4 regions of the Kluyvera fluvialis genome follow, and region 1 is predicted to be linked to each of the others. Evidence: predicted binding sites of a transcription regulator. Region 1 holds the regulator's gene; each other region holds the start of a gene.

Region 1 (8,046 bases):
GTCATAGCCCGTATAAAACCAAGATTATTGCCTTCCATAACGCTTTCCACGGGCGCTCGCTGTTCACCGTTTCGGTCGGCGGGCAGCCGAAATACTCCGACGGTTTTGGCCCAAAACCCGCCGATATCATCCACGTACCGTTCAATGACTTGCACGCAGTTGAAGCGGTGATGGACGACCATACTTGCGCTGTTGTGGTGGAGCCGATTCAGGGTGAAGGCGGCGTGATGGCGGCAACGCCGGAGTTTATCCAGGGGCTGCGAGCGTTGTGCGATAAACACCAGGCGCTGCTGGTATTTGATGAAGTACAAAGCGGCATGGGGCGTACCGGCTCTCTGTTTGCTTATATGCACTATGGCGTGACACCGGATATCCTGACCAGCGCCAAAGCGTTGGGTGGCGGCTTTCCGATAAGCGCGGTGTTAACCACCGAAGAGATTGCCAGCGCGTTCCACGTGGGTTCGCACGGCTCAACTTATGGCGGCAACCCGCTGGCCTGCGCTGTTGCCGGAGCCGCGTTCGACATCATCAATACCCCAGAAGTGCTGGACGGCGTGAAGTCCAGGCGTGAACGTTTTGTGCAGCATCTGCACGACATCAACGCGCAGTATGATGTGTTCAGCGATATTCGCGGTATGGGGCTGTTGATTGGCGCGGAGCTGAATGCGCAGTACAAAGGCCGCGCGCGCGATATTTTGTATGCCGCCGCAGAAGAGGGCGTGATGGTGCTGAACGCCGGGCCAGATGTGATGCGCTTTGCACCATCGCTGGTGATTGACGACGCGGATATCGATGATGGCCTGCAACGTTTTGCGCAGGCGGTGGCGAAAATCGTTAGCTAGCCTGCCGTTTTAACCAGCCGCCCTGCCGAGGGCGCTGACGCCAGGCCACCGACGAGATAGTGTGCATGGTGTTCAGATGCCCCAAAATACGCTGGAGATGCTGTTCCATCGTGCTAAGCGCACCGTGGGACAGCGCATCCGGCGACTCCATAATATTCACCTCGCCGCTACTTCCCGCCTCATCATATTCCAGACGCTGCTGACAGCGTTGCAGGGCAATTTCGCACGACTCCAGATACTGCTGCGCTAAATCCGGCGTAAGCATATTGTGCTCGCGCGCCAGCGTGGTCATGGCGTTGATATGCTCGACGATAAACTGGCTATGCGTTACCCACAGTTTCATATCGTCCAGATAACGCGAGTTAAAGCTCGGCTCCTGCATCGCCTGGTTTAAAGAGTTAAACAGCGTATTGTGCGCCTGGTTCACGCGCATCCGTTGATACGCCAGTTTTGGCGCCTGCGGGTCATCGCTGAGTATCAGGCGAATGGCGTCTTGATCCGCCTCCAGCGCCGCCTGGGCGTTTTGGCGCAGTAAGCCGCTTTGCCACTGCGGCCACAGCCATAGCATCCCGCCGAAGGCAATCAGGCAGCCGATAATGGTGTCGAGAAAACGGGCGACGATAAACTGCTCACCGTTCAGCGTGAGGATTTGCAGGGTGTATACCGCTGTGATGGTGAAGCCGACGGTCGCCCAACCATAGCTGCGGCGGATAATCAGATAACTCCCCAGCGTGATGAGCAGCATTCCGGTGAGCGCCAGCCCCTGCGGCGTGTGGAAGTGCAGGGCCACGGCGGCGATAACCAGACCCGCCAGCGTGCCCGCCGCACGGTGGAAAATGCGCACACGGGTCGCACCGTAACCGTTTTGCGTGACCAATAATATCGTCATTAAAATCCAGTACGGTTTAGGCAAATGCAGCGCCGCGCCCATCAGGCTGGCGATGCTCAGCATCACGCTTAACCGGGCGGCATTGCGCAGTGCGGGGGACTTCAGCGACAGATAGCTTTTTAACGCCTGCAACAGCGGCAGGCGGCGCTCTTTATCCGCCATCAGATTGCGCGGATACAGCGGCCTTTGGAAGCGCAGTACGCGAGCAATGCGGCTGAAATGCCAGGCACAGAACTGCCCAACCGGGTTATCCGGGTGCTGTTCGGTGATTTTCTCCAGCGCGCCAATCTGTTTTTTCATACTGAAACGGCTGGGATAGCGGTGATAGAGAATGTCATCCGCGAGCACCCGCAGGCGCGCGGCGACGGTCTGGGCATTCCAGCGGATCACCGCCTCAGCGTGGCTACGTTCGACCAGTTTTTGCACCTCCTCTGGCTGATGCAGACTCACCGAAATGTGCTCCTGTAGATCAAGGCCAATCTGGAAGGCGCGCAGCAGGCGTTTGTAATCGTTATTCTGGTTTGCCGCCAGCATGTGTAGCTGCTGATAACACTGAGAAATAAGGTCAACCACCTTTTGCTGGCGGCTTAAAAGCGGCGGCAGCGCGGTGTTGGGGTCGGTGTGCTGCGTCAGGAGGCTATATTTTGCTTCGCAATAGTCGGCGAGCTGGCGGTAGAGCAGGCTTAGTGACTCGCGCAGCGGCTGCTCGCGCCAAATCCAAAACCACCACCAGTTGAATAATCCATACCACAGCGTGCCGAGTGCGTAGATAAGCAGCGGCTGCCAAATGGGCATATTACCAGCCAGGCTGAGGGTAAAAATAGCGGCAATCAGCGAAGCCGGCAGCAGCCGCCCGTGCAGGGAGCTTATCTCCGCCGTTACGCCCAAAATCAGCGCCAGCCCGCTGAGAATCAACGGTAGCGGAACCTCGCGCGCCAGCAACAACTGAACGGCAAGACTGCATCCGGCGAACAGACAGCCGCCAATAATCAGGCGTTTGAAAAAACGTTTATGCGGGGTATCAAGACCGGCAATATTGCAGCAGGCGGGAACCAGCGAAAACAGCAGACCTTGTTGAAGATGGCCGAAGATAAGGCCAATGGCGACCGGCAAACATAACACCAGCGTTTGCCGCAGTGCATAGTTGACTTCCGGGTGGTAAATCAGCCTGCGCCACATAAGAGACAAAAACGGCGTACCGTTGGAACAATACGCCGTTTTAAAGGATTAGCGAGTACCGTAAACGACAATCGTTTTGCCGTGTGCGGAGATCAGGTTTTGATCTTCCAGCATTTTCAGAATACGGCCCACTGTTTCACGGGAGCAGCCCACGATCTGACCAATTTCCTGACGGGTGATTTTGATCTGCATACCGTCCGGGTGAGTCATGGCGTCCGGCTGTTTTGCCAGGTTCAGCAGCGTCTGTGCGATACGACCTGTCACGTCCAGGAATGCCAGGTTGCCGACTTTTTCAGACGTGACTTGCAGACGACGTGCCATTTGCGAAGAGAGACGCATCAGGATGTCTGGGTTAACCTGAATCAGCTGACGGAATTTTTTATAAGAGATTTCAGCAACTTCACAAGCGGTTTTTGCCCGTACCCACGCGCTGCGTTCCTGGCCTTCTTCAAACAGGCCTAACTCGCCGATAAAATCGCCCTGGTTAAGGTAAGAGAGGATCATCTCTTTCCCTTCTTCGTCCTTGATGAGTACAGCCACTGAGCCTTTGACGATGTAATACAGCGTTTCTGCTTTTTCACCCTGGTGAATCAGCGTGCTCTTCGAGGGGTACTTATGAATATGGCAATGAGACAAGAACCATTCGAGAGTCGGGTCTGTTTGCGGTTTGCCAAGCACCATGCGCGGTTATCCTCTGTTATAAGCTCTTTCCGGCGGCAAAAACATTGCAGCCACCGGTTGCAATAGTATCCTTCCCGTTACCTGGGAAGTCGGCTGTCGAATATTGCCGCAGCCTGTAATGTGATGTCCTCTGCATACATGCAGTACGTTTATGTATTACCGTAGCATCCTGACTGTTTTAGCATAGCTTGAGCCGTGTGTCTCCTGGTGTCTCGCTTCAGCATGACGGCGATCGCCTTCCGTTGCGAGATTTGTTATGTGCGCGTAATCTGGGAAGAAAATTGCAACCTGGGAGTTAAATATTATGCAAGCGCGTGTGAAATGGGTTGAGGGGATGACCTTCCTCGGTGAGTCGGCTTCTGGCCACCAAATTTTGATGGACGGCAACTCTGGCGATAAAGCGCCAAGCCCGATGGAAATCGTGCTAATGGCGGCCGGTGGTTGTAGCGCAATTGACGTGGTGTCTATTCTGCAAAAAGGCCGCTATGACGTTTCTGACTGCGAAGTAAAGCTCACTTCCGTACGCCGCGAAGAAGCACCGCGCCTGTTCACGCACATCAACCTGCACTTCATTGTGAGCGGTAAAGAGTTGAAAGATGCGGCTGTTGCACGCGCGGTTGACCTGTCGGCGGAGAAATACTGCTCAGTGGCGTTGATGCTGGGTAAAGCTGTCAACATCACGCACTCATACGAAGTGATTGAAGGCTGATATCCGTGATTGCCCGGCGGCGTCCTGCCTATCGGGCAATCGTGATGATTCAGGCGTTGTTCTTCTCTTCCACTAACCGCTGTACCAGCGGCATCATAATCAACTCCATCGCCAGCCCCATCTTGCCGCCGGGAACGACCAGCGTATTCATATGCGAGATAAACGAGCCTTGCAGCATCGCCAGCAGCCACGGGTAGTCAATCCCTTCCAGGTTGCGGAAGTGAATGACCACAAAACTCTCATCCAGTGATGGAATGCTTTTCGCAGCAAACGGGTTAGAGGTATCGACCGTTGGCACTCGCTGGAAGTTGATATGGGTGCGCGAGAACTGCGGAGTAATGTAGTTGATGTAGTCTTCCATTGAGCGCACTACGGAGTCCATCACCGCCTCACGCGAATGCCCACGCTCGCTGGTGTCGCGAATCATCTTCTGAATCCACTCCAGGTTGACGATAGGCACTACGCCAACCAGCAAATCAACATGACGTGCGACGTCATGCTGTGGCGTCACTACGCCGCCGTGCAGCCCTTCATAGAACAGGACATCGGTGGGTTCCGGCAATGGCTGCCAGGGGGTGAACGTCCCCGGTACTTGATCCCACGGTACGGCTTCATCGTAGGTATGCAGATATTTACGCGACTGCCCTTTACCGCTCAGGCCGTACTCTCGAAAGGTTTGTTCAAGCAGGCCGAAGTCATTGGCGTCCGGGCCGAAATAGCTGATATGACGGCCCAGATCACGAGCCTTACGAATGGCCATATCCATTTCTGGGCGGGTGTAACGATGGAAACTGTCGCCTTCAACTTCCGCTGAACGCAGGTTGAGCTGGGCAAATATTTTACGAAAGGCCAGGCTGGTGGTGGTGGTTCCCGCTCCGCTGGAGCCGGTAACAGCAATAACTGGATGTTTGGCAGACATGCGAATAACTCCCTGAACAGGCGACAGAACGCGAAAGCGCCTGCTGTCACCCGTCGTTATCGTTAACCGCGAAATTGGTTGCGGGGCATGATGTTGACCGTCTCGTGAAGTTCAGACCACACCAGCACCGCCTCGCCGCTTTTTAATTGCTCTTTAACATCGGCGACCTTTTGCGCAAGTGAGCGTTCATATTCACCATAATCGGTGCCTTCGCGCAAGACAAAGCTTTCCACGAGATTGTCGAGGGTTTCAGCCGGAATTTCTTGCCAGGGAATAATCATACTTTGCCTCCGAGCCTTGACATTAGCCACGCAGGGATGCGTTTTTCCAGCCACATCTCTGGGTGGAACAGTGTGCCACCGATAAACCCGACGTGGCCGCCGTGCTCCGTCAGTTGGTACTCCACGTTCTCCGGTAGCTCTTCTTGCGCGGGAATCGAGTGGTGATCCATAAAAGGATCGTCTTTCGCATGAATGATCAGCGTCGGTTTGGTGATTTTGCTCAACGTCGGCATTGCACTGCACTGGCGATAGTAGTCGATGGCATCGGCAAAGCCGTGAATCTTCGAGGTGATCGAATCATCAAATTCACGGATGTGACGCATACTTTTCAACTGGCGCAGATCCACCGGTAGCGAGCCTGGATAAGCCTTGAGCTTACGTGCGGCGTTGCCTTTCAGCAGGTTTAACAGATAGCGCTGGTAAACCCGCGAGAAGCCTTTGTCCATGTGGTAGCTACAGGCTTCGAGCATAAACGGCGCGGAGACAATCACCGCCGCATCAACCGGAATATCGTCACCTTCTTTTGCCAGCAGGCAGGCCAGCATGTTACCGCCGAGCGAATAGCCCACCGCTGCGGTTGGCGCGTCACCCATTTCCCGCTGTAGCCAGCGTAAAAACCATGTGCCGTCTTCCGTTTCGCCCGAATGGTAAATTCGGTTCAGACGATTAGGTTCACCGCTACAGCCGCGAAAATGCATCACTACGCCCAGCCAACCCTGCTGCCTGGCGGCGTTAATCAGGCCGTGCGCATAAGGACTGTGCAGACTGCCTTCCAGGCCATGAAACACCACCAGACGCGGTTTATGGCGCGCGCCAGCCGGGTCTTCACTCCACGCTAAATCAACGAAATCACCGTCTGGCAACTCAAGGCGTTGCCAGTGCGGGGTAAATTGCAGCTTTCGGCGAATCAGGCGTGGCAGCATCGTCTGAAGATGACAATTGCTGACGCCGCGCATTGGTACGAAGTCGTCGCTGCTTTGGGTGTCGATGTTGAAGTCGTGGTGGGTTGTTTCAGTCATAAATATGCGATGTGTCCAGTAATCTGCCGCCTACTATACCGCCACTTTGCCATCGTGTTTAAGAAAATGAGGCGTCGGTAGCCGTTTTTCTCCCGCCTGAATCAGATCCCTATCACAAATTGTTACTTCAATTATTACTCTTAGGCTAATGATTAGCACCTACGCTTAATTGATGACTTTCTCACCAGGGTGCACACTCTTTCTGGTGTTAAGCAATCAAAATGATTAGCTGAATCAGGAGGTTAATAATGTTATCTGGGCAAACGCCAGCACGAGTCTGGAACACCCGTCGCAGCGAAAAACAGCGGCGTCTGGCTTCTGTTCCGGTGCAGGGCAAGGTGCTGCCGACCGCAGACCTGACCGCAATGCTGGAAAAACTGATCGCCCCAGGCGATCGCGTGGTTTTGGAAGGGAATAACCAGAAGCAGGCAGATTTCCTGTCTCGTATGCTGGCTGAGGTTAACCCGCAGATTGTGCACGACCTGCATATGATTATGCCAAGCGTCGGGCGTAGCGAGCATCTGGATATCTTTGAAAAAGGTATCGCCCGCAAACTGGATTTCTCCTTCTCCGGCACTCAAAGCCTGCGTATCTCGCAACTGCTGGAAGATGGCTTGCTGGAAATCGGCGCGATTCACACCTACATCGAACTTTACTCCCGCCTGTACGTTGACCTGGCCCCGAATGTGGCGCTGATTGCCGGTTATAAAGCTGACCGCAAAGGCAACCTGTATACCGGGCCGAGTACCGAAGATACCCCAGCGCTGGTGGAAGCCGCCGCATTCCATGACGGCATTGTTATCGCACAGGTTAATGAACTGGTGGACGACGAATGCGACCTGCCGCGTGTTGATATCCCTGGTTCATGGATTGATTACGTGGTGGTTGCTGACAAACCGTTCTTTATTGAACCGCTGTTCACCCGCGACCCACGTCTGATTAAACAAGAACACATCCTGATGGCGATGATGGCGATTAAAGGCATCTACGCGGAGCATCAGGTGCAGTCGCTAAACCACGGTATCGGCTTTAACACTGCGGCGATTGAACTGCTGCTGCCAACCTACGGTGAGCAACTCGGCCTGCGCGGCAAAATCTGTAAACACTGGACGCTGAACCCGCATCCAACGCTTATCCCGGCAATTGAAAGCGGTTGGGTGGAAAGCGTGCACTGCTTCGGCGGCGAACTGGGGATGGAAGAGTATATCCGTGCCCGTCCTGATGTGTTCTTTACCGGCGCTGATGGCTCGATGCGTTCTAACCGCGCCTTCTGCCAGCTGGCAGGGCAGTATGCGGTTGATATGTTTATCGGCTCGACCTTACAGGTTGATGGCCTGGCGAACTCCTCCACGGTAACGCGTGGTCGCCTGTCTGGTTTTGGTGGCGCGCCAAATATGGGGCATGACCCGCATGGCCGCCGTCACGCCACTCCGGCCTGGCTGAACATGATTACCGAGCCAGACCCGATGCAGCGCGGTAAAAAACTGGTGGTGCAGATGGTCGAAACCTTCCAGGCCGGTGTTAAGC
Region 2 (8,046 bases), 530 kb from region 1:
GCTTTTAGACGCAGTATAAGAAGGCACACGGATACCGCCCTGGAAGGAGAGCATGGACGCGATATTGATGATTTTGCCGCCGTTACCCTGGGCAATAAAGTGCTTAGCCGCAGCCTGAGACATAAAGAACACGCTCTTAATGTTCAGGTTCATCACGTCGTCCCAGTCTTTTTCGCTGAAATCGATAGCGTCTTCACGACGAATCAGACCCGCATTGTTCACCAGGATATCGATATGACCAAATTCCGCCACTGCGCGCTCCAGCAATGCTGGAATGCCGTCAATTTTACGCAGGTCAGCGGTCAGGCTCAGGAAACGGCGACCCATTGCGGTAACACGTTCGATGGTTTCGGTAGGCTCAACGATGTTGATCCCCACGATGTCGCAGCCCGCTTCCGCCAGACCCAGCGCCATACCTTGACCCAGACCGGTATCGCAACCCGTTACAACCGCGACTTTGCCTTGCAGAGAGAATGAATCCAAAATCATTTTTTATTCCTTATCGTTAGCGCCTGTACCGGACAGGCATTGTTGGTCTAATGCTGTCCGCGACTAGCGCAGATCCTTCACTGCTACATGGTCCATATCGTCAAAGACCTGGTTCTCACCCACCATCCCCCAGATGAAGGTATACGCTTTCGTCCCTACGCCTGAGTGGATTGACCAGCTCGGTGAAATCACCGCCTGTTCGTTATGCATCACGATATGACGCGTCTCCTGCGGCTGCCCCATCATGTGGAACACGCAGCTATCTTCATCCATATTGAAATAGAAGTAGACTTCCATGCGGCGCTCGTGGGTATGGCACGGCATGGTATTCCACAGATTGCCAGGCGCGAGTTCGGTCAGACCCATACTGAGCTGACAGGTTTCCAGCACGTCCGGTACAAAATATTTGTTGATGGTGCGGCGGTTACTGGTGAGGTTATCGCCCAACGTGACCGGAGCAACATCAGCAGGCGTCACTTTTTTGGTTGGGTAGGTGGTGTGGGCAGGTGCGCAGTTGTAGTAAAACTTAGCCGGTTTTTCCGCATCAACGCTTGCGAAAACCACTTCTTTAGCGCCCTTGCCGACATACAACGCGTCGCGGTGGCCGATTTCATAACACTGACCATCAACGGTAATCGTGCCCGCTCCGCCGATGTTGATAACGCCAAGCTCACGGCGCTCAAGGAAATAACTCACGCCAAGCTGCTTACCCACTTCGCCGCCGACGGATACCGTTTTAGCCACCGGCATAATGCCGCCAACGATAATACGGTCGATGTGGCTGTAGACCATGGTGTATTCATCGGCAACGAACACTTGTTCAACTAAAAATTCGTCGCGAAGCCCTTGTGTATCCAGCGTTTTAGCATGTGCGCTATGGATGCTCTGTCGTACTTCCACCTCAACCTCCAGGAAAATGTGGTCTTATGCTCTATAGCAGAACGAAACCCCATTCCGCTTTGTTTATGCTCGTATCTTATCGCCGATGAAATGGGTTTTCAATTACAAATAAAACATCGTTTCATTTTTTCTGTGAATTAATATCAAAAATGCAAATTCGATCACGAATACATCATGAAACACCGTGAAGAAAAAACAAAAAACACTATTATTCATTTGGTTACATGTTTCTTTGAAAAATAACCAGGAATGGGTAAATGATGTAGCAAAAACAAAGACTGGCTTGACATCCACTGTGAAGGCGCCGCAAAAAAGTAGCGGAAATGATGATTTTTCGTATAAAGTGCGTCCGGCATCACAAACAATGAAACGCTGTTTTGATAAATTAACACCCAGTTTTTAGAATAACACCAAAACCGGCCGCCGAGGTTTAGAAACCCTGCGGCTGCATGTGTAAAAGGAGAGCATCATGGCTAAAGGTATGCGGGTAAAATTGAATTATGAGGTCAGCCGCGACCCAGACACTGGCGCAGAAGTTACCCGCTTGACTCCACCGGAAGTCACTTGTCATCGTAACTACTTCTATCAGAAGTGTTTCTTTAACGACGGCAGCCATCTGTTGTTTGCGGGTGAATTCGACGGCCACTGGAACTACTATTTACTGGACGTTGCCAACGCCGAAGCCGTGCAGTTGACGGAAGGCGCAGGCGATAACACCTTTGGTGGTTTCCTGTCTCCTGATGATCAATCTCTCTATTACGTCAAAAACGATCGCACCCTGCTGGAAGTGAACCTGAAAACGTTGGCCGAGCGTGAAGTTTACCGTGTGCCAGACGAATGGGTTGGCTACGGAACCTGGGTTTCCAACAGCGATTGCACCAAGCTGGTCGGTATCGAAATTGCCAAAAGTGACTGGACGCCGTTAAACGACTGGCAGCTATTCCACGATTTCTTCCACAAAGGCCCGCACTGCCGCCTGCTGCGCGTTGACCTGCAAACCGGCGAAAGCGCGGTGATCCACCAGGAGAAAAACTGGCTCGGTCACCCTATCTATCGTCCGTTTGACGACAACACGGTGGCGTTCTGCCACGAAGGCCCGCACGATCTGGTGGATGCTCGGATGTGGTTGGTCAATGAAGACGGCAGCAACGTGCGCAAAGTGAAAGAACATGCGCAAGGCGAAAGCTGTACTCACGAATTCTGGGTTCCGAATGGCTCGGCGCTGGTGTATGTCTCTTATCTGAAAGGCAAACAGGGCCGCACCATTTACCGCTTCAACCCGGACACCAACGTTAATGAAGCGCTGATGCAAATGCCTGCCTGTTCTCACCTGATGAGCAACTTCGATGGCACGATGCTGGTCGGTGATGGCTCCGGCACGCCGGTTGATGTGAAAGACACCAGCGGTTACACCATCGATAACGACCCTTATCTGTATGCATTTGACGTTGCAAAACAGGCGTACTTCCGCGTTGCTCGCCATGACACCTCATGGGCAACGGTGCAAAACAGCCGTCAGGTTACCCATCCACATCCGTCCTTTACCCCAGACGATAGCGCGGTGCTGTTTAGCTCTGACAAAGACGGTAAACCCGCGCTGTATATTGCCAAACTGCCGACTGAACGTACGCTGATGCAAGCATAATTAATTCTGAGTTTTGTGTTTCTGTAACTGGCCTTGTCCCTCCTCTGGGGGGACTTTTTTTTGCCTGACGTTTAGAGCATGAGGTCATCAAGATTAGGCAGATATAATAAACCTAAGGGAAAGATAAAAACGGGAATCACAGACAAATAAAAACCCCCGGCTAAATGCTCCGGGGGGAAAACGGATGAGAGTCCGACTTTATTTAGAAGGTATACGCAACACCGACACGCAGACGCGTTTGACGCTCATCGGTAGATTTCACCCCTACGTTGCCCACTTCAAAATATGGGGACCAGTTTTTATCCCATTTATAAGCCAGCTTCGCGTTATATTCGTTGCTGTACGGTTTGTTATTATTGCGGTACAGGCTCTTATGTTTTGAGTCAGCCTCGGTACTGCGCGCATAAACATAGTTCAGCTCGACACGCCAGTCGCCCATTGCCCAACCTACCCAAGTGTCCACTTTATTCACTTTATCATCGACGCCGCCGCCATTGCTGGAGGTCGCGGGTACACGGGTATATTCATAACGATAACGAGCCGCAACATAGAAACCATTATCAAAGCTGTATTGCGCATGTAGATAAGGTTTGTAGATAGAGAAGCTGTCTTTACTTTCGATATTAAAGCCAGGGTTCAGAGCAAAATTATCCGTCGCTTTCCAACGCCAGTTGATGGACTCTTCATGGCCGTTGCCAACCATTTCGTTAAATGGACGGTCCTGTTTATCAGTATCACCGCCCGTTTTCCACTTCGCTTCCACACCAAAACCAAGACCATTGTCAAAGCGGTGGGAAACAGCCACACGGTCAGCGTTAGAGCCGCTATCAATATATTCATGACGCAGATCCACCGTTACCGCCGATGCAGCGAAAGACAGACTAGATAATACAGCCAGGGCCAGAGTTTTCTTAAGCATTTGCCATCCCTCAATTGAAATTATGTTTCTTTTTTATGGAATTGGATTTTATTTTTTTCAACCTTGCATTTTAGTGATCGAGATCGTAATTATTTATTTCTTGAATGGAGAGATAGAGAGGACGTGACAAAGCTCAATAAAAATCAGACATAACCCATGAAAATTAAAACTCAGATCACAAAGATTTATTAAAATTGAATTGTAGTTTATTGAATTCACTTAATTTACAGCAAGTTAGAGAAAAATAAATAACGCACGTTATTTTATTTAATGCTAACAATCACCACCTCATCAATAACCACGCTAATTATTTAACCATTTTAAATATTTCCCGATAACACACATGAAAATAAATTGATTGAGAAATAGGCTAGACATTTTCACGTTTATCTTTAGGCGGGATAAAGGACGTGCACAAAAAAGGCCTCGTGCGAGGCCTTTCTGAAAGAAGGGAAATGGGGGGATTCAAGGTTTATTGCTGAATATCACGCTCAACGGCAAGAGCAACGCCCTGCCCTCCGCCAATACACAGCGTCGCTAACCCTTTACGGGCATCACGTTTAATCATTTCGTGTACCAAAGAAACCAGAATACGGCAACCGGACGCGCCAATCGGATGCCCCAACGCGATAGCCCCGCCGTTGACGTTCACCTTGTGCTCGTTCCACTCCAGCATTCTGCCTACCGAAATCGCCTGAGCGGCGAACGCTTCGTTAGCCTCGATTAAATCCACATCGCCAAGCTGCCAACCGGCGCGATCCAGGCAACGGCGGGTTGCATACACCGGCGCAATACCCATCAACGCGGGATCAACCCCCACGCTTGCAAAGGCACGGATCCGCGCAAGGATCGGCAAACCGAGTTCCAGCGCTTTGCTTTCGCTCATCATCAATACCGCCGCCGCGCCATCATTAATGGAAGACGCATTACCGGCAGTAACCGACCCCTGATTATCAAAAGAAGGAACCAGACGTGCTAACGCTTCTGCGCTGGCATCGGTTTGCGGCTGTTCATCGGTATCAACAATATGGGAAGTGCCGCCTGGCTGCGGGTTCATGACTGGTACAATTTCATCACGAAAACGACCGGAATCAATCGCTTTACGCGCTTTATGCTGGGAACTGAGCGCCCAGGCATCCTGCTGCTCACGGCTGATGCCGTATTCCCGCGCCAGATTTTCCGCCGTTACGCCCATGTGATAATCGTTAAACGCATCCCACAGGCCATCATGCACCAGGCTGTCAATCAGTTGGCTGTTCCCCAACTGTGCGCCGGTACGGCTGTCGGTTAATACATGCGGTGCGCGGCTCATATTCTCTTGCCCACCGGCAATCACAATATCCGCTTCGCCACACTGAATCGCCTGCGTTGCCAGATGCAGCGCCTTAAGGCCAGAACCACAGACATCGTTAATGGTGATCGCCGACACGGTATTCGGCAAGCCGCCTTTAATCGCCGATTGTCGTGCCGGGTTTTGCCCCGTTCCCGCCGTCAGAACCTGGCCGATAATCACCTCATCAATAGCCGCCGCAGAAATACCGCTGCGTTCTACCAATGCGTTAATCACCAGACTGCCCAACTCTACAGCGGAATGACGCGCAAGCGCCCCCTGAAAACAGCCGATTGGCGTACGAACCGCACCTACGATAACGACATCTTTCATCTAAACCTCAGCGCAAAATAACCTCCGTATAGTAGATGATTGTTATCAAATTTTTTCGCAATTGTTTAAAATAAGTGAGTTTTATCACAAAGGAAATTCATATCGCCCGCCTAAGCCGCAACCTGTTGCAGGTACTGCCGCAGCCAGCTTCCCGCCGCGCCCAGCGGCGCATCTTTATGCCATAGCAGATCGATAGACACCGACATCGGCCAGCCAGCGATATCCAGCATCTTCAGTTCTGCCGAGCGAGAAAACTCCTCCACCAGCGCACAAGGCAAGGCGCACCAGCCTAAACCCTGCGCCGCCATACTCAATAACATCAAATAGTTCGGTGCAGACCACACAGGCCCGCGTGCGGGCGTCGGGCGTTTTTCCAGATAGGTATTCAAACGCAGTTCGCGCCAGGTACGCAGCAATTCCCACTCAACGTTGTGTACCGCCGCCAGTGGATGCGAAGGTGCGACATAAATCGCCATGTGGCTCTGCATCGGCAGCCGGATGTGACCAATATCGGTAGGATAGTCATCACGCGCCTCAATCAACCCAACCTGCGCGCGCCCTTTTTGCAACAAATCGATAACGTCATCATCTTCCCCAACCAGACACTCAAATTCGGTATGCGGGAACTGGCGGTCAAACTGCGCCAGCAAATCCTCCAGCACATCCGGGTGCAGGGTATCGGAGAGCACAAACGCCAGCCGCGCTTCGGTTTCACCACTCAGCGACACCGCCAGTTCATCTAATCTCTCACTGGCTGCCAGAATCGCCTGCACGTAGCTCAACACCCGCTGCCCTTCAGCCGTCAGAACCGGCTGGCGCGCCGAACGGTCAAACAGCGTTACACCGAGATCGACCTCCAGATGCGCGATTGCGGTACTAATGGTTGACTGGCTTTTACGTAAACGACGCGCCGCCGCTGAGAACGAGCCACAGGCCACCGTTTCAACAAATGCGGTTAATGCTTCTGGGGAATAGCGCATGATGTATCTACTTTATCGATGGATTCTATCTTTTACTTATCACATTTCCCCATAAAATGCGCGCAATAGCACTGACTCAATACAAGGTTTCACCATGCAACAGAATTCATTACATCGCCGAAAACTCCCGGAGCGTATTTTCCACGCGGTATGCTTTGAAGGGATTGCCACCGCTATCCTCGCCCCAACGACCGCCTGGCTGATGCAGCGCTCGGTGCTGGAAATGGGTGGGCTGACGGTCATTCTGGCCACCACCGCCATGATCTGGAACATCATCTATAACGCCGTTTTTGACCGTCTGTGGCCTGTCACCCGCGTCACGCGTACCGCGAAAATTCGCGCCCTGCACGCGCTGGGGTTTGAGTGCGGCTTTATCATTATTGGCGTCAATATTGTCTCGCTGGTTCTGGGCGTGACGCTGCTACAGGCGCTGACGCTGGAAATAGGTTTCTTCCTGTTCTTCCTGCCGTACACCATGCTCTACAACTGGGTTTACGACGTTCTGCGCGCGCGTCTGATGAAGCGCCGTATGCAAAATATGTTTGTCCGAAATTAGTCTTTTTTTCAGACCGATAGCTATCGGTCTGGAAATGTTCAACCACACGAAATGCTTAATATGGTAAATTAGCGGCTATTTTTTCGGTTTTATGGTTGATAAATTCAGATAATGTCTAAAATTTGGTCAAAAGAAGAGACTCTCTGGAGCTTTGCCCTGTATGGCACGGCCGTCGGAGCCGGAACCTTGTTCCTGCCCATCCAGTTGGGTGCTGCCGGTGCCGTGGTGCTGTTTATTACCGCCCTCGTCGCCTGGCCCTTAACGTACTGGCCGCATCGCGCTTTATGCCAGTTCATCCTATCCGCCAACACACCTGCAAGTGTCGGCATCACCGGTGCTGTGACCCACTATTATGGGAAAAAGATCGGCAACCTCATCACCACGCTGTACTTTGTCGCGTTCTTCGTGGTGGTGCTTATCTACGCGGTCGCCATTACCAACTCGCTGGCAGAACAGCTTTCCCGCTATATGCCAATCACGCTACCAATTCGTGCGCTGATTAGCTTTGGCGTGGTGCTGTTGCTCAACCTCATCTTCCTGACGGGGCGTCAGACCACCATCAAAGTGATGGGGATGCTGGTATTCCCGCTGATAGCCTACTTCCTGTTCCTGTCGGTTTACCTGACCAAAGTCTGGCAGCCGTCGCTTTTGACGACGCAGATGGAGGTAACACCTCATACGTTGCATCAGGTGTGGTTATCTATTCCCGTGATGGTTTTCGCTTTTAGCCATACGCCAATTATCTCCACCTTCGCCATCGACCGGCGGGAGAAATATGGCGAGCTTGCGATGGGTAAATGCAAAAAAATCATGAAGGTCGCGTACCTGATTATCTGCCTGAGCGTACTGTTCTTCGTGTTCAGTTGCCTGTTGTCGATTCCACCGGAGTATATC
Region 3 (8,046 bases), 1.0 Mb from region 1:
GCTTGCCGCCGCCCAGCGCGACCATCGTGCCAACCGGCGCGCCAAAGTTAACGTTGTGGCCTTTCGGCAGGACGATTTCGTTATTTTCAATCGGCGTAACGTGTAGGTTTTCCAGCAGCCAGTCGCTGTCTTTGACCAGCACTGCCGCAACGGACTGGGCAATCCCCGCAGAGGCGCAAGAGACAACGGTCGCCCCTTCTACGCCCAGCAATTTGGCGATGTACGCCCCGGTTTTATTCACCAGGTCTTTCATCTCGAAATACTGGTTCATCCCCGCCATTGCGGCTTCAACGACTTCCGGGCGGGGCGTTGAAACGCCGAGCGCCGTCATGCGCCCTGAAGTGTTAATAACCTGTTTTAAATCATATTTTTCAAAAATCGAAGGCATTTTCCGCACTCCCTTGTTCGGTCAGATAGCCCTTGCCTGCGCGGATCGCGGCAAGCGGCAACAGAATTTTGTCAGCCTGAAGGCTCTCTTTTTCGGCATCCACCAATAAGGTCGGCGTCTGCGCGAGGGTAAATACAGTCAGGTCAGCGTCATAACCCACGTCCAGCCGCCCTTTGCGCGTCAGGCGCAGGCCGTCGGCGGCGTTTTCGGTCACGCAGGCAATCACCTGCGGCAGTGACATGCCAATGGCGAGGAACTTCGACATTACCAGCGCCAGAGAGCGCACCGGGCCATCGATACGGTTACGGCAGTAAATATCGGAGCTGATGGTGTGCGGCAAAATGCCCATCGCAATCGCCCGCCGCGCCACCTCAAAGCTGAAGCTCGCCGTGCCGTGGCCGACGTCGAGGCGCACACCGCGCTTGAGCGCCCGGACAATAGAACTGCGCAGCTCGCCTTCCGGCGTCAAAATGCGGTTGGGTTTGCCGTTATAGCAGTGGGTAATGATGTCGCCAGAGGTGAGTAGCTCGGCAATTTCGTCCAGATTCGGCGGGTTATTCCCAATGTGTACCATCAGCGGCAGGTCGCCGTTTTCTTGCTGAATGGCCTTTGCCCGCGCCAGTGGCGTGATGCCGTTTTCGCCCACCACGCTGCTGCTCATGCGCGCTTTCAGGCCGACGATAAAATCAGGATGGCGCAGCACCGCTTGCTTCACCGCCCCGGCGTCGATATTGGCCATATTCGCCAGTTCGTTTTGTGCAATCAGCCCAACGCGGGAAATATTCAGCAGTGCGTAGACGTCGGTCGCCGCTTTACGGGTTAGCTGATAGAAATCATCCACGTCGTCGGCGCCGGTGCTGCCCGCATCAATCACCGTGGTAACACCGGTAGCGATACCGACGCTGTCGGGTTGATCATGGTAAATAGGCGAGTTCGGGTAGCAGTGAACGTGTGAGTCAATCCATCCTGCGCTGACGTAGTATTTGCCGTCCAGCGCCACGGTTTTACGAGCAGGCGCGCTAATCTCGCCCAGCGCCGCGATTTTCCCGTCCTGGATGGCGATATCAGTCAGGGTATCGTCAACGAGTCGCGCACGGCGCAGGAGTAAATCAAACATATCTCTCTCCTGTAAAATGGGGGAACCTGTTGCCGGATGGCGGCTACGCCTTATCCGGCCTACGAGTTCGTGCTGGTTTTTTGCCGGATGGCGGCTGCGCCTTATCCGGCCTACGGGGTCGCGGTTCTGCACAACCTGTAGGCCTGATAAGCGAAGCGCCATCAGGCGGTTAGCTAATCGCTACCGGGAAGATAGATCCCAGGAGCATCGCGCCGAGAATTGCGCCGCCGGTAATCGGCTTTTGCCAGATGTAAAACAGCAGCGCGCCAATCAACGAACCGATACCAATAGGAATTGAAGCCGTCATCGCGCTGAGGATAATCAACGGCCCAAGAAAACGACCCGAGGCATTACCGGCGCCCATCATCACGTCAGCACCGTAGGTGGAATCGCTCTGATTGATGGTGAATTTACGCGCCAGAATGATGATGTAACCAATGGCCACACCAATCACCAGCCCAGTAATCAGCGAGGCAATAAAGTTGGTCACCGGGAACATAATCCCCGCACCGAGCAGCAGCGCCGGAACGCCCAAGCCTACGCCAGTCTGAATCGCGCCGCCGATGTCCAGAATCCCCACCAGCGAGCCTTCGATAATGCGCGCAAACAGGAAGCTCGCGCCGAACGCCGCCACCGCGCCGTACGCCCCGGTATCAATCCCCGCACGCAACATGGAGACAAACGCCACTTCGTTAAACGCGCCGATACCGTAGAGGTAGTACATGTGTGTCCCGGCAAATACGCCGGAGGAGAGCAGGCCAACGAAGATCGGGAACGACCAGTCGGCGTACCAAAAACCTTTATTCTGTTCCATATCAGGCTCCTGTTATTTGCCGCTGAGTGAGTTGTGGATGAGATCCAGCCAGTTCGGCACGGTCAGGTGGAAGGATTCGATCATCTTCATATCGAAGCCACGGAAGAAGGCGCTCAGGACGAACAGCGCAACGATAGCGCCCATCATCACTTTGGTGACGCGGTTCCAGCCGCTTTCTTCTACCCCTTTACCAATCAGGATGCCCAGCACCAGGCCCGGTACGGCGTTGCCCATAATCAGTTGCGCAGCACCACCGAAAATGGTGGCCCAGAAGCCCGATTTTTTACCGGCATCAATCGCTGCCAGCCAGAAAATCACCGGCATCACGGTGTTGACCAGCAGGTTTGCCGCCGGGACGAGCACTTTCACCGCCGTCACCTGCAACGCCTGCGGTACTGAAGAGGCCGTCAGGTTCAGGAAGGCGACAACAATCATGCCGATGATGCCGCAGGCAATCGCCATTTTTTTCGGGTCGTGCAGTGTTTCGCCTACGTTGCGGTTTTTCAGCATCAGCGCTGCCGCGCCCCAGTTCGGGATAATGCGGTGGTCAACGTCCTGAGTGAAGGAACCTGCTGCAACAGAAGAAGCCCAGGCGTTAAAGAAGAAGCCGAGGCCAAAGGAGAAGTGGGAAGCCGGATCGCCTTCGCAGGAGTTCAGCTCGCCCAGAGTACGAAATGCGCCCATCCCCTGGGTGGTGGGCGCATGAAACATGCGTGCCGCTCCGGCCCCCACACCGACGCCAACCAGGCCGCCGATAATGAGCGATTTTATTAAAATTATCAGGAACATAATCTGACCCTTTGGTAAAAATCAGGTTTGCGTGACGAAATCCACTTTATCGATGTCAATGGCGGTCACGTTGACGGTAACGTCCAGCTCCACGCTGTACGCTCGTCGTTCACGACGTAAAAAGAAGAATAAGAACGCCTCTTTTCGCACCGCTTCACGCGCATGAACAACTTGCACATCCTGTGGCTCAATACGCAGTAAGATGCGCGATGATGTTTTCATCACCGCTGCCTGCACATGGTTCAGGGCATCGGCGAACGCCCGTGTTTTGCTCTCGCCTTTGCCCGTGACCCTCACCGTGGTGGTGAATTGCTCTTTCATCGTTAAGCGCCGTACTTCTTCTTCCAGGCTTCTACCAGGCGCTCGCCCAGCTCTTCTTTGTCCATAAAACCGAAGCCCAGGACATTGCAGCCTTCGTTGATGGCGGTAACGCCCTCTTCTACTGAACGCATCCCGTATTTTGCTTTGTAGCCGTATTTAGTTTGCGCGGTGATAGCGCCCGCGCCGCCGCTGCCGCAGAAAGAGATGCCAAAGGTGGCGTTTTCCGCTTTCATCATGTCACCCAACTTCATATCTGCGGCCACGCCCGGAACCACAACTGCACGAGCACCGGCTTTTTCTGCGCCAGCGGCAACTTTTTGTCCTTTCCCCAGGCGGTCGCCAATAACTACGGTGATTTGTTCCATTTTTTGCTCCTTACAGGTTGTCTTTTGCTACTTCGAAGTGAACGGAGAGCAGCCAGGCCTCTTCATCAGGCAGGTTGCCGAACTCCGCGACCACTTCGCGGGCAAGCATCATTGAATCTTCAGAAATTTCTTCAAACAGGCTGGCATCCACTTCCGGCAGCGGCTCGCCGCTAATTGACCGGTGGGCCATCGCCCGCACGTGGGAAGTCAGCATTTGCTCCTGCACGTCGTTAGGGGTGATATCGCGTCGGCGTAACAGAGCGAACACCTGCTGCAACATTTTGTCGGCCAGCTGTTCTGTCTGCGTTGCCTGCTCCCCTGCGTCGTGTATTACCGCTCCGTTATTCACTTGTATTTCCCCGCTAATGTCTCTGGGGATAAAACTAACGCCGGGGAGGGGGAGTTTGTAGCGAGTTGTTTTCCACTTCGAAGTGGAAAGGAGGACGGCCTGGGTGATCTGATTCACATATTCATCACGAATATGATGATATGGATATATTCTCGTGATGGATGTCACGTCTAAGCGTCAAGGCAATAGGAAAACGCAATGGGAAAATAAAGGAGAAAAGTGTGATATCGACGGAATTTTCAGGGGTGAGAAGCGGGAGACATCAGCAGATGCCCCCCAATAAAGGCTCAGCGGAACTTCTTGTGGTTCTCGTTACGGGTAGTTTTTAACTCTTGAGCTGCCGCCTGGGCCTCTTTGAGTTTGCCTTCGTTCGCCAGCTTCAGCGCGCCATCAATCTGGCCGATCAGCACATCAAAACCGTGGCGATAATCTTTCATCTCTGCGCTGTCAGCCGCTTTGCCTTCCAGCTTCGGCGGAGTTTCTTTCTGCGCATCGACGGCTGCCGTGCGCATTTTGGTCAGCGCTGATTTCAGCTCGCCGACATCCGTAGTTTTTTCGACTACCTGAAGATTTTGCGCCAGCGTATCCATATCTTCGCCCAGATCGGCAAACGCCGACGCCGAACCGAGGGCAAAAGTAGAGACCGCCAACATCGCTAACAGAGTTTTACGCATTGCTCACTTCCTTTTTATTATTTAAGCAAAACGGGCGCAGCAGGATGCGCCCTAAACGTGATTACTGGCCGGCGATTTTCATCTCCGGTAACAGTACGGAACCACACTGGATATTACTACGCGTCTCAATATCGTCGGCAATGGTGACAATATTGCGCCACATATCTTTCAGGTTGCCCGCGATGGTGATTTCGCTCACCGGATACTGAATCTCGCCGTTTTCAACCCAGAAGCCCGATGCACCGCGCGAGTAATCGCCGGTTATCCCACTCACACCCTGCCCCATCAATTCAGTGACGACAAGACCAGTGCCCATCTCTTTAAGCAACTTTTCAAAACTCAGGCCACGCCCGGCGATGCGCCAGTTATGGATGCCGCCCGCATGACCGGTGCTCTTAAGCCCCAGCTTACGCGCGGAGTAATTAGTCAGCAGCCATTGGGTCAGTACGCCGTCTTTAATGATCTCGCGGCGTTCAGTGCGCACGCCTTCGCTGTCGAACGGCGTAGACGCCAACCCTTTCAGCAGGTGTGGATGTTCCTCAATGGTCAACCATTCCGGCAGAATTTGTTGGCCGAGAGAGTCCAGCAGGAAGGTGGATTTACGATAAACCGAACCACCGGCAATCGCGCCGACCAGGTGACCAAACAATCCGGTTGCCACTTCATTGGCGAAGATAACCGGTGCTTGCATGGTCGAGAGCTTACGCGGAGACAGGCGCGACAGCGTGCGGCGCGCGCACTCTTCGCCAACCCATTCAGGTGTTTGCAGGTCGCCCAGCGCACGGCCAATGGTGTAGGCGTAATCGCGTTCCATATCGCCGTTTGCTTCGGCAATCACACAGCTAGAGAGGGAATGGCGCGTCGAGCAGTAGCTTTGCAACATGCCGTGGCTGTTACCAAACACTTTAATACCGTAGTGGCTGTTGAAACTGCCGCCTTCGGTATTGGTAATGCGTTTGTCGGCTTTCAAAGAAGCCTGTTCCGCGCGCGCCGCCATTTCGATGGCTTCATCCGGGGTGACTTCCGCCGGGTGGAACAGGTCTAAATCTGGGGCTTCAAATGCCAGCAGATCTTTATCCGCCACGCCTGCGCATGGGTCCGGCGAGGTATAACGGGCGATATCCAGCGCCGCCTGTACGGTACGGGCAATGGCGTCTGGGCTGAGATCCGTAGACGATGCGCTACCTTTACGGTTCTGGTGATAAACGGTTATCCCCAGTGCGCCATCACTGTTGAATTCGACGTTTTCGACTTCACCGTAGCGAGTGCTAACGCCGATACCGGTGGTTTTACTGACCGCGACTTCTGCGCCGTCTGATTTACCTGCCGCCAGCTCCAGCGCCGTGGAGACGGCTTTTTCCAGCGCAATACGTTGTTCCGCAACTTGTGTGGTTACTTTCATCATCAATGCCATAATCTGAGGTAAAGTTAAATGAAGTCTAACAGAGAACCCATTCTCAGTATGCGCTCAAGCTGTTAGTATTAGCCTCTTTTTTAAGGAGCCTGAAATGACAAAGCAGCCCGAAGACTGGCTCGACGAAGTCCCCGGTGACGATATCGAGGACGAAGATGATGAAATTATCTGGGTCAGCAAGAGTGAAATTAAACGTGACGCCGAAGAGCTGAAAAAGCTGGGGGCGGAACTGGTTGAGCTAGGTAAAAACGCGCTGGAGAAGATCCCGCTGGATACCGACCTGCGCGCCGCAATTGAGCTGGCGCAGCGTATCAAGATGGAAGGCCGCCGCCGCCAGTTGCAGTTGGTTGGTAAAATGTTGCGTAGCCGCGACGTCGATCCGATTCGCCAGGCGCTGGACAAGCTGAAAAACCGTCATAACCAACAGGTCGTTCTGTTCCATAAACTGGAACAATTGCGTGACCGCCTGGTTGATGAAGGTGACGATGCGGTTGCCGACGTGCTGAACCTGTGGCCTGACGCCGACCGTCAGCAACTGCGTTCGCTGATCCGCAACGCCAAGAAAGAAAAGGCCGCGAACAAGCCGCCGAAATCGGCCCGCCAGATTTTCCAGTATCTGCGCGAGTTGGCAGAGCACCAGGAATAAGCCCCACAAAATGCCCTCCTCGCGAGGGTATTTTTTTGCCTGATAGCGCGGGTTTGTAGGCCAAATAAGGCGTTTACGCCGCTATCCGGCAATCTGCCCAGTTCTGCCTGATGGCGCTGCGCTTATCAGGCCTACACAGGTTTGTACGCCACCATTTGCATCGATTTGTAGGCCGGATAAGGCGTTTACGCCGCCATCCGGCAACTCTGCTCCGTTCTGCCTGATGTCGCTGCGCTTATCAGGCCTACGCGGGTTTGTAGGTCAACATTTGCGTGGGTTTGTAGGCCGGATAAGGCGTTTACGCCGCCATCCGGCAATCTGCTCCGTTCTGCCTGATGGCGCTGCGCTTATCAGGCCTACGCGGGTTTGTACGCCACCATTTGCGTGGGTTTGTAGGCCGGATAAGGCGTTACGCCGCCATCCGGCAACTCTGCTCCGTTCTGCCTGATGGCGCTGCGCTTATCAGGCCTACGCGGGTTTGTACGCCACCATTTGCGTGGGTTTGTAGGCCGGATAAGGCGTTTACGCCGCCATCCGGCAATTCGCACCGTTGGGCCTACGCGTCGAGGCCCATCACTACCTGGCGCAATGCGGTGTTGAAGCGCTGATACTTCGCTTCATCGATTTTCTGCGGATAACTTAAAACCACCAATTTATGATCGGCAATCCCCTGGTGATAAGTCGGGTGCGCGTGTGCCCACGGGTTGGCGGCAAACCCCATCGACTCATAAAAACGTAACCGGCGATGCGCAATCTCTGTCGTAAGCGGATCAATTTCCAGCACGGTGACCGGAGCGCGCAGCAGCAGTTCCGCCAGCAAAATCTTACCGTAGCCTTTCGAGCGCAGCGCGCCATCAACCGCCAGATGCTCAATATAGAGCATGTCGTCAATCAGCCAGCTACCGCTCATGCCAACAAACTGTTCACCGTCAAACCACGCTTCCAGCGCATAGCGCGAATCGCTCAGCGCCTGTTGCTTCGCCGCCCGCTCCCGCTGTTCATGCCAGGGAAACGCGAGCGCATAAAGCGCATCCACGCGGGAAAACAGCGGCGACGTGTCTGAAGTCAGTTTCTGAGACGTTAACATGCATAAACTCTTCTGAAATCGAAATAAAAAAAGCCAACCGGTTTCCCGATTGGCCTGAAGAAACCTGAGCGGAGAGGTTTAC
Region 4 (8,046 bases), 520 kb from region 1:
CACGATAAGGTTGGCGTTCTTGATATCAACCCAGTGGTTGGTCATCGCACCGCGACCAAATGTTGGAGCAAGACTTGCTACCGTTGGTCCGTGTCAGACGCGCGCCTGGTTATCGACCGCGAGCATACCCAGCGCGCGGGAGAATTTTTGTGTTAAATAGCCGGTTTCGTTGCTCGACGCGGATGCACACAGCATCCCGGTGGAGAGCCAGCGGTTAACGGTAACGCCTTCGGCGTTCTGCGCGACGTAGTTAGCGTCACGGTCTTCTTTCATCAGTTTGGCGATGCGGTCAAATGCCTCATCCCAACTGATTTGTTGCCATTTATTGGAGCCTGGTGCGCGATATTCTGGGTATTTCAGGCGGCTTTCGGAGTGAATGAAATCCACCAGACCTGCACCTTTCGGGCACAGAGCGCCACGGTTTACCGGATGGTCCGGGTCACCTTCGATATGGAAAATGGACGCTTTAGCGTTTTTCGCGCCGTCGCCGAGGCTGTACATCAACAGCCCGCAGCCGACAGAACAATATGTGCAGGTGTTACGGGTTTCACGGGTGCGCAGCAGCTTATACTGCCGTGTCTCCGCCAGTGCGATGCTTGGGGCAAAGCCCAGCGCCGCAGCCGTGGTTCCTGCCATACCGCCAGCGCAGATCTTAAAGAACTGCCTTCTGCTGACCTGCATGGGTGCTCCTTGTTTCGACATTGTCATTGCTTGTAGTTTCCTTTGCCGCTAACACGACAAAGATTCTGAATAACACGATGCCCTTAGTTCCAAAAGGGCTTTGACTCAGAATACCACAAGTTCGGTAGGCTTGTTCTAATGCGGTTAACGATGGGTGAATGGAGCTTCTTTGTATTAACATTGAATTGTGATTTTGATCGCATTTTGCGCATAACAAAGACGGTCGTGGCGCGGCGGTTAATTCGATTAATCCATAGGGAGTATGGGTATTTTCATCAGTAATTTTGTACAAGTCAATTTGAGGGGATTAAGATTGTGTGTTATTAGACCGGAAACTTGATCCATAATAAGCACTGATTCCTTCCGAATGTGATGGAATAGGCGTCTCTCCTTTTCCGTTGTTGTTCAGAGTAATTGCCGTGTTTAATGTAAAAGATGAAGTCAAACCATCGTCGCAGCTTATTGGTTCCGCCGAGCGTTCCGTCTTCAGAAGGCCACAAATCATGCAACCCACACCGGATATTCTTGCTGAAGAAATTCCCGTTGCGTTGGTCTACAACGGCATCTCTCACGTTGTGATGATGGCGACGCCAAAAGATTTAGAGGCTTTCGCGATCGGTTTTTCGCTGTCGGAAGGGATTATTGAACATCCGCGCGAAATTTACGGTATTGAAGTCACGCAAGCCTGCAACGGCCTTGAAGTACAAATCGACCTCTCCAGCCGCCGTTTTATGGGGCTTAAAGAGCGCCGCCGCGCGCTAGCCGGGCGAACCGGCTGCGGCGTGTGTGGCGTCGAACAGCTTAACGACATCGGCAAGCCCATCAGGCCGCTGCCTTTCACCCAGACCTTTAATCTCGCTCATCTTGATAACGCGCTGCGGCATTTAAATGATGTCCAGCCGGTGGGACGTGAAACGGGCTGTACCCACGCGGCGGCATGGATAATGCCATCGGGTGAGCTGGTGGGCGGGCATGAAGATGTTGGCCGCCACGTTGCGTTAGATAAATTACTCGGCCACCGAGCCAAAGAGGGCGCACTCTGGCAGGAAGGCGCGGCGTTAGTTTCCAGCCGTGCCAGTTATGAAATGGTGCAGAAATCCGCCATGTGTGGCGTTGAGATTCTGTTCGCTGTCTCTGCGGCCACTACGCTAGCGGTGGAGGTGGCTGAACGCTGCAACCTGACGCTGGTCGGTTTTTGCAAACCCGGCAGAGCGACGATTTATACCCATCCACAGCGGTTAATCAGTGCTCTAGATACGGGTGAGGTGCTGTAGGCCTGATAAGGCGTTGCAGTGGTATTGCCGGATGGCGCTACGCTTATCCGGCCTGCGGTCAGTATATATGCAGCTTTAATTATTTTGGCTATAGCTGTAGTTAGCATTTTCCCTGTTTTTCTCGCCTTTGTTTCCTCTCCAGCTTAAAAAAACGTGATATTTCTCGCATTTTCATACAATCACCTTATCGACATTTCTCCGCGAAATTACCGCAATCACGACCGTTATTTCTTCGTTTATTAACGCCATGATAATAAAGATGTTTTGATAATAAATGTTATTTCGATCTCATTTTTAAAATGCGTGACAGATCACAAAAAATAGCCTTGAAACGATATCGTCAATATTTGACTGAGCGTTAATTATAACAATTGTGTGATCTTCGTTGCAAATAAGAGGCTTGAAGTCAGGGAAAAATATTTACACGGGAATCGGCGAGGGCATGAAATGAAAATCGGGATTGTTATTAGTGGCGGAGACGTGTCAGGAATTAATAACTTTATTTTCCAGATAGCAAAACTCGCTAATGCTGACATAACATTATTCAATGGCGGTATTTCGGGGCTGTTGGATAAAAATCATCATGAAGCCGCATGGCGTGATCTGGTCGATTATTCCATTGCATCGATTCCCATGATTACGTCAGGGCGTACCAGTCGTAAACTACAGCGCAGTGAGTATGAAGTTATTGCCAGAAAAATAAAATCATTGCGGATTGATGTTTTAATTATGGCGGGGGGTGATGGTAGTTTGCAGTTCCTGAATACCCTGAGCGAGTTTGATATAAATTGCTTTGGTGTCGGGATGACCATCGATAATGATGTCTATGGTAGTGATTATACCATCGGTTTTTCGACAGCTTGTGAGCAGATTATTAAGGAGGTGTCTCGTCTAAGGAATACCGGTAGAGCGCTACCGGGTCGAGTTTTTATGGTTGAGATGTTGGGCGGCTACTGCGGTGAATTAACGTTACAGTCGGCGATTAAGTGTAATGCTGATATTGCGTTAATCCCGGAGTCTCAGATACCTCTGGAGGAACTGGCTAGCCGAGTTAAGCAAAAACTGGCAAATCAGAATAGTGTTGTCATTCTTTGCTCTGAAGGCTACACCAGAGAATATTCACCCGGTTTCCAGGGTGCTATTGATACGATGATCAAACAGCTAGAGCCGCGCATTGGTGTGCGCATTCGTAAGACCATTATTGGCTACGGATTACGTAATGGCGATCCAACTTGTGAAGAGATTTATCAAGGAACCATTATGGCTAATGAAGTGGTTCGCTGCATTCAATCAGGGATGAGAAATAAAGCCATTATTATAAATTCAAGTAACAAACCTATTCCGATAGATTTAGTAAGTATGAAAAAACGTCTGGTAGATACTGAAGGACACTATTACAAACTTGCCAAACAACTCAATATTATTTGAGGAGACCTTACATGCTGAAAATTCTTTGCGTATGTGGCTGCGGCCTTGGTTCTAGCTTTGCTATTGAAATGACGGCAAAGGCTGTTTTAAAAAAATTAGAGATTCCTGCTCATATCGAACATACCACGGTATCTGAAGCCGGAGCTTTTAAATCCGATATGATTCTGACTCAGAAAACATTTGCTGACATATTAACAGCCGATGCAAGTGAAGAAGAAATTAAGCGAGTGGTGATATTAAATAAACTCACGGACAAAGACGAAATAGAGAAAAAGATTGTCGCATTCTTGAATGAACGTAATCTACAGGTAGCCGACCATGAATAGTTTCGTTGAGTTTATCGTGAAAGATTTGCTTGGCCAGGCCTCTATTCTTGTTGCATTTATTGCGATGCTGGGGCTGATTTTACAGAAAAAATCACTGGGCAAAACGGTTGAAGGGACATTTAAAACCCTGCTTGGTTTTTTGATTATGATGGCAGGCATTAACATTATTGTTGCCACACTTACGTTCCTGAATGACATATTTACTCAGGGATTCGGTATGAAGGGCTACATTACCGATGTGGCTGCTATTGCCGGATTAGCCAACCGTGAATTGGGATCGGAAGTCGCGCTAACGTTGCTGGTTATTTTTGCCGTTAACATCATTATTGCACGGCTGACACCACTGAAATATATCTTCCTGACCGGCCAGGCACTGCTGTGGATGGCAACCATTGGCGCTGTTATTGGCTATAAAGCCGGGTTAACAGGTTTACCGCTGATCTTAACCGGGGGTATTTTTGGCGGTGTCATGGCGGTGCTGATGCCTGCTTTGGCCCAGCCGGTGGTAAGGCGTATTACCGGTTCTGATGATGTCGCGCTAGGGCACTTTTGTACCATCGGTTATCTGGTACAAGCGGCAGTCGCCAAAGTAGTGGGTAAAGGTTCGCGCTCCACGGAAGATCTCGAATTACCGGATAATTTTAAATTCCTACAAGACACCTACCTCGCGATGGCGGTGGTGATGGTGCCGATGTATCTCATTCCTGCGCTGGCGGCAGGGCCTGAATATATCGGCCAGTTTTCAAATGGTGTGAACTACCTGATGTACGCGTTTATGCAATCTATTCAGTTCGTGGCGGGTGTCTTCGTGCTTTATAGTGGTGTGCGTTTACTGCTCAATGAACTTGTTCCCGCGTTTCGGGGAATTGCAATGCGTATTGTACCGGACGCAAAACCTGCGCTGGACTGCCCCGTATTATTTCCTTATGCCCCTAACGCGGTGATTGTGGGATTCCTCGCCACCACCGTTGGCTCCATTATTGGCATGTTGGTCTTCCCGATGTTTGGATTGGCGATGATTCTTCCTGGCCTGCTCACTAACTTTTTTGCGGGCGGTACTGCGGGGGTATTTGGCAATGCGCTAGGTGGGCGTCGTGGGGCGGTAATTGGTGGTGTCGTGCATGGCCTCTTTATTACCTTTCTTCCGGCTATCCTGGTACCGATGCTCGAAAGCTATGGATTTACAGGAGTCACCTTTAGCGATTCGGACGTTATTAGCTCTGGGCTTGTATTAGGTCATGCCTTCCAAAATAACTGGTTATTCGTCGCATTATTTATTGTTTTTGTCGCCGCACTGACATGGTTCGTCAACGCAAAATCAACTAAGCCGCAAGGGGAAAATATTCATGAGTCTGTATAATTTCAACGATATCTTGAAAATTGCTCAGGAAAGAAATTTTAAGGCCATTGGGTCATTCAATTTACACTGTATTGAAATGCTTCCTGCCTTTTTTAAAGCAGCAAAAGAGAGTCATAGCCCATTAATGATTCAGATCTCAACGGGCACGGCTGAATATTTAGGATATCGCTTATTGGTTGATGCAGTTTGCTCATTGGCAGAAAGTGAAAATGTACCAACATGCCTGCACCTGGATCACTGCTCTGATATTAACGCCATTAAAACGGCAATGGACGCTGGGTTTTCGTCTGTAATGTACGATGGTTCTCATCTGGAACTGGATGAGAATATTGGCAACACGAGAATTGTCGTTGAAATGGCAAGGCCGAGAAATATCACCGTTGAAGGTGAACTTGGGGCCATTGGCGGCTCAGAGGATGGCAAGGCCGTAGCGGCAGAGGATATCTGTTTTACGACGGTTGAAGATGCGAAACGTTTTGTTGATGAAACTCAGGTCGATATGTTGGCCGTTTCTGTGGGCACGGTGCATGGTCTGTATACCGGTAAAGCCAGAATACAGCATCAGCGGCTAAAAGAGATTAGTGATGCAACCGGTGTACCTTTAGTCCTGCATGGTGGTACGGGGGTTAGCGACGAAGATATGCGACAAGCGGTCACTGAAGGTATTAACAAAGTGAATGTTGGTACTGAAATGAACGTACAGTGGGTTGACCAGTGTAAGACCACCTTTGAAAAGGGGAAAGTGAATGACAGTGTGCGGAAGTTTTTAATTCCGGCAAATAATGCCGTTGCGCATGTATTAATGGAAAAAATAGCGCTATTTAAATAACTTTTATTCTCTTAATAAATATCCGTTGTCCTGTAGTTCATCAGGAGGGGTTGCTATGTTTAAATCTTTAAAAACGTTGTGGAAAAAAGATGACGAACCGTCACAGAATTATGATGAACAGTCCCATCTGTTGGCGGAAGAAATAGCCAGGCAGGAAGTTGAATTACAGGGCAATCCGGGAAATAGTGGAATCCAGAAAGCATTAATGTTGACCTATAATCGAGCGTTGCCGGTTTATGCCAAAAGCCAAACGCATCGACACAAAATTGATTCTCTATTTATTCGCATTGATGAGTTACGCAATATTATTCGTCGTAATATTTAGGGAGGGATAATGACGATAAAAGATCTTCTCATTGAAGCCGATGCAATTCAGGTCGGCGTTAAGGAATCTGACTGGCAAAAAGTGATTCAGTTGGCTGCCAGCCCACTGATCGCAAAGGGGTATATATCCGCAGAATACGGCCAGGCGGTTATTGATAATACGCTCAGCCACGGCGCGTATTACGTTTTTGATGAGGGTATCGCTATTCCTCATGCTCGCCCAGAATGTGGCGTGATACGCAACTGCTTCAGCCTGGTGTTATTGGATAAACCTATTCAGTTTGCGGATAGCGAAGCCGCCGATATTGTGATTATGTTTGGCGCCGAGGACAGTAATTCACACATTGAAGAGGGGATTCGCGCCATTGTCGCACTGCTTGATAACAACGAGCGGATGGCGAAATTGAGAACGGCGAGTTCCAGAGAGGAGGTGGTTGCATTGCTATGAAAAGACACCTTACGCCAGAGTGTAAAACGGTCATTTTAATTAACGGTATACCTGCATCGGGAAAGAGCACGATAACACAGCAACTCTCGGAGACTTTTAACCTGCCGCTGCTGACAATTGACGGTATCAAGGAACCTTTTATGGCGCGTTTTACAGAAATAGACCGCGCGTTGAATCGCCAGTTAGGCTGTGCGGCTTATGAGGTTATGTGGTCAATTGTGGGTCAATCTCCCGCCAGTTGTGTTTGGTTACTGGATGCCTGGTTTGGTTTTCAGCCAAAAGAGACTTTGCAGTCTTTAGTACAACGGGCGGGCGTGGAGAAGGTTATCGAAGTCTGGAACCAGATCACTCCAGAAATGGCGGTCTTTCGTTATGCGCAGCGCTTAGCACAGCGTCGGCCTGGGCATCCCGGAGAGGAGTATTTACCGGAGCTGGCGCTGCTGGCTGAACAAGCTGAGCCTATGCAGCTAGGCGAGGTGTTCAGGGTTGATCAGCAAAAACCGTTAGACCTTGAAGCGCTAAATACATGGATAGCCATGCAAGTACAGTAAAGCACCGTCAGGTGCTTTATTATTGCTTGAGGAGCGTGATAAAGGCGTCATATCCCGTCAGGCCACTTATTGTTTCAGCAGACTGGCGGCACAGCACGTCGGCTAAATAACTGAATACTTTTAATTCATGGCGGGCATCAGCGGCGGCACAGGCGACCAGAATATGGCTGACGGTTTCGTTATTTACCTGTACGGCGAGAGACAGGGTGATCAAAAAGCCGCGAAAACGGTGCTCTTGTTCGCTCCAGCAATGGGGAATAGCCAGCCGGTTGACGATGAGATTCTCACCTTCGTTCTCGCGCGCACAAATACGCTGCGCTTCATCCTGAGTGAGATGATTCTGCGCTACAAGCTGTGCGCAGATATTTTCCGTGATGTGTTGCCACGCTTCCCCCGGCGTATTTTGGTAGTGAAAGCTACCGGGCCTGGAAAAGAAACGTTCCGGCTGATGACGAATAAATGCCGTCGCCAGAAAACTTTTGATTTGCTCCGTGCCTGCCGTGGTTATGATATTTTTGATGGTGAGAATATTTTTCACCGACTCATCGAGTAAATAGTGGCTGTTGTTGATGATTAATAGCGGCTCGACTTCCTGACTAATTGCCGCCACCTCTTTTGGACTGCGCGCAATCATCACCCGGCAATTTAAGACATCTCGCTCGATGGCCAGTTGGTTAATCGTGGCGATGGCATTTTGGTCTGACAATAAGATGATCGGTTGGCGTTCATTTTGATGCCGCTCCAGCGCGCAGGCGAAATACAGCCCGATAAGGTCACTATCAAAGAGCGGAATATCGAGTTTTTCGCGCAGTAGGGCAATAAAGC

The links. Region 1 encodes CRP, which controls carbon source genes, mostly activating them, when cyclic AMP is high. Its sites were predicted from a motif close to ATGTGANNNNNNTCACAT; they were not measured.
Region 2: AC6I4B_RS04595 (acetyl-CoA C-acetyltransferase) is a predicted target of CRP. The motif match lies at 5,689-5,706, and genes of this name have one in related genera.
Region 3: AC6I4B_RS20670 (glycine dehydrogenase) is a predicted target of CRP. The motif match lies at 4,245-4,262, and genes of this name have one in related genera.
Region 4: AC6I4B_RS22965 (6-phosphofructokinase) is a predicted target of CRP. The motif match lies at 2,230-2,247, and genes of this name have one in related genera.

What each region holds. Positions count from the first base shown of each region.
Region 1 is NZ_AP046142.1:411,992-420,037, forward strand. It holds gene argD (bifunctional acetylornithine/succinyldiaminopimelate transaminase) at 1-842, shown strand, start outside; gene AC6I4B_RS01910 (YccS/YhfK family putative transporter) at 835-2,910, opposite strand; gene crp (cAMP-activated global transcriptional regulator CRP) at 2,959-3,591, opposite strand; gene AC6I4B_RS01920 (OsmC family protein) at 3,896-4,300, shown strand; gene AC6I4B_RS01925 (phosphoribulokinase) at 4,350-5,219, opposite strand; gene AC6I4B_RS01930 (YheU family protein) at 5,282-5,500, opposite strand; gene AC6I4B_RS01935 (hydrolase) at 5,497-6,519, opposite strand; gene mdcA (malonate decarboxylase subunit alpha) at 6,768-8,046, shown strand, end outside.
Region 2 is NZ_AP046142.1:946,000-954,045, reverse strand. It holds gene kduD (2-dehydro-3-deoxy-D-gluconate 5-dehydrogenase KduD) at 1-489, opposite strand, end outside; gene kduI (5-dehydro-4-deoxy-D-glucuronate isomerase) at 553-1,389, opposite strand; gene AC6I4B_RS04610 (hypothetical protein) at 1,574-1,792, shown strand; gene AC6I4B_RS04605 (oligogalacturonate lyase family protein) at 1,859-3,034, shown strand; gene AC6I4B_RS04600 (oligogalacturonate-specific porin KdgM family protein) at 3,237-3,953, opposite strand; gene AC6I4B_RS04595 (acetyl-CoA C-acetyltransferase) at 4,426-5,616, opposite strand; gene AC6I4B_RS04590 (LysR family transcriptional regulator) at 5,727-6,596, opposite strand; gene AC6I4B_RS04585 (multidrug/biocide efflux PACE transporter) at 6,691-7,152, shown strand; gene AC6I4B_RS04580 (amino acid permease) at 7,264-8,046, shown strand, end outside.
Region 3 is NZ_AP046142.1:4,365,356-4,373,401, forward strand. It holds gene AC6I4B_RS20640 (DgaE family pyridoxal phosphate-dependent ammonia lyase) at 1-388, opposite strand, end outside; gene AC6I4B_RS20645 (amidohydrolase/deacetylase family metallohydrolase) at 372-1,505, opposite strand; gene AC6I4B_RS20650 (DUF4310 family protein) at 1,675-2,319, opposite strand; gene AC6I4B_RS20655 (DUF4311 domain-containing protein) at 2,332-3,108, opposite strand; gene AC6I4B_RS20660 (DUF4312 family protein) at 3,130-3,429, opposite strand; gene AC6I4B_RS20665 (SFCGS family glycine-rich protein) at 3,432-3,794, opposite strand; gene AC6I4B_RS20670 (glycine dehydrogenase) at 3,805-4,143, opposite strand; gene cybC (cytochrome b562) at 4,431-4,817, opposite strand; gene pmbA (metalloprotease PmbA) at 4,879-6,231, opposite strand; gene yjgA (ribosome biogenesis factor YjgA) at 6,326-6,877, shown strand; partial or broken gene AC6I4B_RS20690 (hypothetical protein) at 6,948-7,325, shown strand; partial or broken gene AC6I4B_RS20695 (hypothetical protein) at 7,315-7,485, shown strand; gene AC6I4B_RS20700 (GNAT family N-acetyltransferase) at 7,434-7,964, opposite strand; gene mpl (UDP-N-acetylmuramate:L-alanyl-gamma-D-glutamyl-meso-diaminopimelate ligase) at 8,043-8,046, opposite strand, start outside.
Region 4 is NZ_AP046142.1:4,859,839-4,867,884, reverse strand. It holds gene fdnG (formate dehydrogenase-N subunit alpha) at 1-681, opposite strand, end outside; gene fdhD (formate dehydrogenase accessory sulfurtransferase FdhD) at 1,143-1,955, shown strand; gene AC6I4B_RS22965 (6-phosphofructokinase) at 2,403-3,383, shown strand; gene AC6I4B_RS22960 (PTS sugar transporter subunit IIB) at 3,395-3,709, shown strand; gene AC6I4B_RS22955 (PTS sugar transporter subunit IIC) at 3,702-5,069, shown strand; gene AC6I4B_RS22950 (class II fructose-bisphosphate aldolase) at 5,056-5,898, shown strand; gene AC6I4B_RS22945 (hypothetical protein) at 5,954-6,223, shown strand; gene AC6I4B_RS22940 (PTS sugar transporter subunit IIA) at 6,233-6,670, shown strand; gene AC6I4B_RS22935 (P-loop nucleotide/nucleoside kinase family protein) at 6,667-7,221, shown strand; gene AC6I4B_RS22930 (putative frv operon regulatory protein) at 7,241-8,046, opposite strand, start outside.